DNA from 2 places in the Parashewanella sp. 2210YD4-3 genome. Region 2 is predicted to be linked to the other one. Evidence: predicted binding sites of a transcription regulator. Region 2 holds the regulator's gene; the other holds the start of a gene.

Region 1 (3,430 bases), on a different contig from region 2:
CTTAATGACTCGATTACAGTTGCTGCTTGTAAAAATCTATTTCCCATCTCAACCTCTAACTCTTTTCACACCACATTTCATTCCAGTACTCAAAAGCAATATTTACGCTTTTGAACTCGGGTATATCATCCATAACTGTGTATATTCGACATTCGGCATTACCGCCACTATTAGCCCCTCGCATAGCTCTTCCTGCCATTTGTAAGTATTGAACAAGCGAGTTCATCGGTTTTGCAATAAGTGCTACATTTGTTTTTGGTGCATCAAAGCCTGCTGTTAGTACATTAAAGTTTAATAAAACCTGTACCTTACCATCTTTATAGTCTTGTATCTTATACCTTCTTGATTCAACAGTGTCATTTTGGGAATCAATCGAGGCTGCTTTAATTCCTCTATAAAGTAGTGCTACGGATAAATGTCTACTGTGTTCGACTGAACATGCAAAAACAATGATTTGTGAACCTTTTTCACACTCTTTAATAATTGTTTCAATAATTTGCTGATTTCTTTTTTTGTTTTTAGCAAGAGCTTTCAGCGTTTCATTTCCTCCAGAGTCTCTCAGCTCATAAGCAGAGATGTCTGAATTATCATATAATAACGGTTTGAATTCAGCCTTAGCTAAATAACCCTGATCGACTAAATAATCAATAGGAGAAATATAGCCAATACTGTTCATTGACAGCTTGTTACCATTAAAATATTCTGCCAGTAGCCTATCCTCTTCAGATAAACCATCAGATGAGTAGTTTCTCCCCGGAGTAGCTGTTAAACCAACTAATCTAGAATTGAATTTTTCATTTAAAATGAAATCATCTACAACTTCTTGAAACTTCTCAGCAATAATCTTATGTGCTTCATCGAAAATAACTAAAGTTACTTTTTTCATAAGCTCTTGATATAAGATTTTTAAACCCGGATTATCTTTTTTTCTGAGACTCAAAAATTTATATAGACCAGCAACGATGAAACCATTATCAATCCCACTTAAGCTTTCGTAGCTATTTGAGTAAAAAGCATAGAGAGATAAGTCACTATTTCCTAGATTTCCCCATGCTTTTTCAAATTCATTAAACGCTTGAGAGCAAAGCTCTTCTCGATCTGCTAACCAAAGTACTAAAGCATTAGAATTCGCTCGTAAGTGCTCACACGCTATATTCATCGCAGTCCTAGTTTTACCTGCACCAGTTGGAAGGTGAATTAAGACTTTTTCATTAGAGTTCTTTTCTAAGCTTGAAATTACCTTTTGAGTTAACTCCCTTTGATATGGGTAAACAGAGTATTTGGGCTCAATCCTCTTGATCGTTTGGAATAAGTCATTTTCCTCACTTTCTGCTTCAGTTAGTTCTGAAAGACCTATTTTTTGTGAAAAAGTACTAAGGTTTTTTTGAGACCAACTAATAACAGCATCATAATGTTTTGGCTCGACCTCTTTTTCAGTTATTTCGAACTCAGGAAATAGTTTACACAATAGTTTTGGTGTTAGACGTTCAATAAGAAGTGTTCTTAAGTTTTCGTTATACACAAAGTCATATGCATGTGTAATTGATAAAAGTTGAGCTAATTGTTCTTTTTCGGGTTCCTGAGAATTTGAATCTAAATCAATAGCAAACTGGAGAGAGTTTGGCTCAAAAAAATTAAGCAACTCATCCATAGAAAAGTTTTTCAGTATCCTTTTTAGCATTAATAGTCCTTCAAAATAGCTTATCGAAGCCATTAATTAAAATTGTAATCTTTATTGTATTTGCTGTGTAATACTTTGAAATATAACGAGTATATAGAAGAGTATATACGCAATATATTCGACGCAGCGATACATTTTGAGTGTGCTTCACCTCGGCTTCCACTCAACGGCTATTCTAGTGATTAGGTGCAAAAAAATAAACTGTTAATGATCACAATAATCATACACATGTTTTTAGCTCATCCCTTTAAACTGCTTATAAATAGGTATACACTTTACTTCTGGACAAATCCTCCAAAACAGCAGAAGCATGAAAGCAAAATTTACGGGACACGATACCTTCCCTCTTAGATATGGATGGCTTTATAAAGCTGTTAACCATTTGAATTCAGGTGAAAAACTTCAGACGTCTAATGAAGAGTCAGTAAGAAAAGCCATTGTAAACCTCGGTGTTGGTAAAAACATGGTTAATGCCATTCGTTATTGGGCTGAAGCCTGTAACGTAATGTCTACTGATAATAAATCTGAGCAATCCGTCACAAAGCTGGGTCAGTACCTTTTTGAAGATAAAGAGCATGACGGTGACGGAAGCGATCCTTATCTCGAACAAGTTGGTTCGGTTTGGCTGATTCATTTTTGGTTGAATTTTAACTTTGAAACTCTTACAAGTTATCGTTACTTTTTTAACTTTTCAAATGTACAGTATTTTGAGAAATCGAAATTAACTACAGATATTATTGATGAGTGCAGTTCACTTGTTACAAATGATATTGGTAATCCGAATACCATCAAAAAAGACGTAGATTGTTTTCTAAATACCTATTGCAAAAAGATAAAAAACACTTCTTCTAAAAAGAAAGAAACTGTTAACGAAGATCATTTTACCTCTCCTTTAGCTGAGCTTGATTTAGTACAAGATCTGGGTGGTGGTTTTTACATCAGTAAGTTAGATGAACGTGAAAGTCTGCCTATTGAAATTTTTATCTACTCATTGATCCATTTTATGAGAGTAGAGACAGCTGAATCGAAAATTAATACTATCGACTTTGACTCTTTACTGACAAAACCATGTTCCCCCGGACGAATTTTTAGATTATCGGAAGCGGGCTTAGGTCAAAAACTGGATGAAGCACAAGAGATTACCAATAGCGATATATCTTGGATTGACTCACTCGGCTTAAGACAGGTGAAAATCTCAGATTCATTAATAAAAGAACCTCAAGCATTTTTAAACAAGTATTATGGCAACTGATCTCATGGCACAAGAACTCATTACAATCAACCAGAGATACAAAAGTTCAACAAGGATTGATAGCGAAGCACATGATTATCAAGAGTTTGTTGATAGCTTTATCGTTCACGGTACAGCGATAAATGTTCTTGATACTATCAGCCGGGATATTTCTGGAAGTGCTCAAAGAACTTACACTTTAACTGGTCCATATGGCTCTGGTAAATCTACCATCGCGCTGTTTCTGTCTTCACTTCTATCAAAAAATGTAGATGAGCGGCAATACGCTCAATCAAAGTTGAATCAGCACAGTGAAGCGCTTAAAGATTTTCAATCAAGATTGAACGTTAAAAAAGGCTGGCACATTGTCAAGCATGTATGTGGCTTAGAGTCGCCTGCGCACTCAATTCTAGTTAGTGTTAGTGAGTCTTTAGGCATTGAATACGATGTAAAACAGATTGCTCAACTCAATGATGAAGAGTGTCTTGAACAAATTAAATCAGCATTCACATTTAATG
Region 2 (3,430 bases):
TTTTTATTAGTAGAAACAATGTATATATGCCCTTTTGTAGTGAGTCTAAAACTAAGAGAAGATTCAACGCCTTTTTCAACAAGACCTACTCGCCAAGGGTGATATTTCCCTGAATCAATTTCCGGGGTATCATCCAATATTAATATTGCAGAGCAATACACTTTCACTTTGAACTCAGTAGACTTACCTGCCAATTTTCGAAAAAAGCCTTTTATCCCTGTTACTCGAACATCAAAAATATCTGCAACGGTGTCTGGCGCATTGGGGATACAAGCATAGTGCTGACCTGAGATTGGCGTTAACTTCGCATTTGAATCAACATCTCGGGATTTTGCATGAGCCACACCACTTTTACTCATGGCTTGCGCATAACTTGGAGGAGGGTCACTTTGATTTTGAGATCTTATCGCTTCCATTGGCAATTCTATAAAAGTAAAAGTCTCATTATATAAATTAAAAGCTGAACACTGACTTAATTTAGGTAAACTCCCCAAAGGCAAATGTTAGAGGATAGTGCCAATTAGACCGTTGATTAACCCCAGTCAATCCAATGCGGTAACTTATTATTTTTCTTCACTCCCTTTTGCTTCTCGCCAGCAACAAAACAAGCAAAAGTAATCACAAGCTTTAGTTTCTAAGCAGGAACAAAGCAGCCAACATGGGCAACACATGTCTTTATCTCTTGTTATCTTATGTGGTTCAACACTCATAAATTTAGCAAGCAACATACGTAGCCTCATAGGCTCATGCTGAATAAGCTCTCTATGCTCATCAGGATCAATATAAGACTCCTTGATTTGAGAGAGAGACTCTGGATTACATTGATACTTCCGTTCACCATTAGATAAGCCCTGTGGCAGTGAAGCGCTACCGGCTACACCTACACTGCCATAACCAACTTGCTGTGGAGGAAAAATATCTGGATGTACTGCTGCCATTGGATGTGACTCGCTAAAATAAAACTCAGTATAAAATCCAATCACTTACTAAACGAGTGAATCATTGTTAATCTCTTGTCCTTCATTTTCTAACTGTGCCTTATAGCTGTAGGCTTTTATGGCGAAGTTTAATTTCAAACTTATGGCACTCAACAATTCAAGATAAATTTGGTTAACTCTTGCGCTATATAGATTACTGTATATAATACCAGTAACACTGTATGAACAAACAGGTATTGCGATGAGACCTCTAACGCCAAGACAAGCCGAAATTTTAGAATTGATCAAAAGCAATATTTCAGAAACGGGCATGCCTCCAACCCGCGCTGAAATTGCTCGTCGTTTAGGTTTTCGTAGCGCCAATGCTGCTGAAGAACACTTAAAAGCATTAGCCAAAAAAGGCTACATTGAGATCATGCCCGGTACCTCCCGTGGCATTCGTTTAACTCAAGAAGTGACAGCTCAAGAAACGGGTCTACCGTTAATTGGCCAAGTTGCCGCTGGCGCACCTATTCTCGCTCAAGAACATGTTGAACAACATTATCAAGTCGATGCTCACTTATTTAAGCCTTCCGCCGACTTTTTACTGCGTGTTCGTGGTGACAGTATGAAAAATATAGGCATCTTAGAAGGTGATTTGTTAGCGGTACATAAGCAGCAACAAGCCAATAATGGTCAAGTGGTGGTAGCACGGCTTGAAGACGAAGTCACCGTTAAACGTTTTGAGCAAAAAGGAAATGTGGTTTATCTACATGCTGAAAATGAAGACTACGCCCCAATTGAAGTCGATTTAAGCTACGAACAATGTGAAATTGAGGGGTTAGCTGTTGGTGTGATACGCAATGGAGAATGGTTATGAGTATGCAAACAATAGGAGCGCAACACCACCCAGGACTTTGGCAAAGTGACAATGTTTGGCAACCTCAAGCCATTAACACTGTGCAAACACAGTCTTATGGATTGACGGAACTGCAAACGCTAAGTCCACAGTTGGCTCAACTGAGCCATCAAGGGCGATGGATAGTATTAATCAATCCCCCAAGCAACAATTTCAAAACCATTTTGGCTAAAGCAGGAATTGCCATCGACAAAGTTTTGTTAGTCCACACTAAAGATGAAGTTGAAACTTTATGGGCAATGGAAAAAGCATTGACCTCTGGCACCAGCAGTGCCGCCATTTGCTGGACATCCAGCCTAGATATGAAAGACAAACGTCGCTTGCAATTAATCACTAAAAGCGCACGTGCGATGGGCATTATTTTTGAAACAGAAACTGAAGTCCCAACGACAACAATTAAAACATCATCTATAGCGGCTCACACTCACTAACTTTTCTGTAGTACTTGAGGCTCGCTTCAATTATTACGGCATCGGTCTGTAGTCAATGACCTTTGCCTAAGACATCACGTCTCTTTTTTATAATCTACCGATGAAGAGCTTTCATGGCTTCACTTCTCATCACCACTACAATTCGGTTTTTCACCTTTTGCCGTTCCCATTAAATAAAAATATCAAAAACCTTAACTTGATCAATCGGTAAGCACCAAGTATGGTAATCTCAATAATAAATTAACAATTTATTATCATGTGCAAAAAGTTTAATTAAAAGAAAGACATAAAAACCTAGCAAAATTCAATAAGGATGCTTTCCTTAAAGTAAGGCAGAAAACTCATTCTGCTGCATAGGTTGAAATGTCCCAGTGAAAAAGCTGTCGTACTATTTGATTCGCTGTTAAGCGCCAAAGTGGAAACACAAAAGCCGTATAAAGTAGCATTACCATTGTCGTACCGTAACAGACACGCCATACCGTCTCACCTCGGAGTTATTGGAACTTAAACCACTACGCTCTTAGATATCAACAAGCTTTTGGGAACCGGAGAGTTCGCATAGGGCTAAGGGATACTGTGTAACTCTTCTTTGTTTAACAAAGGAGACGTCAAGTGAAGCGAGTGTTGTATTGTTTATTGGCCGCACTAATGGTGCCGCCTGTTTGGGCCGAATCGATGCGCCTAAACATGACTCAGGGCGTGACGGGGATAAGCCAAGAAGTTTATCACCTGCACATGACTATTTTTTACATCTGCTGTGTTATTGGGGTGATTGTCTTTGGTGTGATGCTCTACGCCATGATCAAACATCGTAAATCTAAGGGCGCCGTTGCGGCCAATTTTCATGAAAGCACCAAAGTCGAAATCTTATGGACCATTATTCCATTTGTGATTTTGATTGCTATGGCCATTCCTGCAACCAAAACCTTATTGGCGATGGAAGATTCAAGTAATTCTGATCTCACCATTAAGATCACCGGTTCACAATGGAAGTGGCATTACGATTATTTTGATAAAGGCGTAGGCTTTTACAGTGTCCTTGCCACTCCAAGAGATCAAATCGAAAACAAGCAAGCCAAGCAAGAACACTACTTACTTGAAGTCGACAAGCCATTAGTTCTCCCCACCGACCGTAAAATTCGTTTTTTAATGACCTCAGACGA

The links. The regulator LexA, encoded in region 2, represses DNA repair genes until DNA is damaged. The targets are predictions, from matches to a motif close to TACTGTATNNNNATACAGTA.
Region 1: the regulator LexA is predicted to act here: its motif matches at 1,881-1,900, upstream of AC1EU0_RS10690 (DUF4007 family protein).

Annotation. Positions count from the first base shown of each region.
Region 1 is NZ_JBWQOG010000006.1:75,101-78,530, forward strand. Features, by position in the region: gene AC1EU0_RS10680 (ATP-binding protein) at 1-47, opposite strand, end outside; gene AC1EU0_RS10685 (DEAD/DEAH box helicase) at 56-1,681, opposite strand; gene AC1EU0_RS10690 (DUF4007 family protein) at 1,992-2,933, shown strand; gene AC1EU0_RS10695 (DUF6079 family protein) at 2,923-3,430, shown strand, end outside.
Region 2 is NZ_JBWQOG010000017.1:33,287-36,716, reverse strand. Features, by position in the region: gene AC1EU0_RS18640 (hypothetical protein) at 1-416, opposite strand, end outside; gene AC1EU0_RS18635 (hypothetical protein) at 564-938, opposite strand; gene lexA (transcriptional repressor LexA) at 1,180-1,797, shown strand; gene AC1EU0_RS18625 (cell division inhibitor SulA) at 1,794-2,267, shown strand; partial or broken gene coxB (cytochrome c oxidase subunit II) at 2,880-3,430, shown strand, end outside.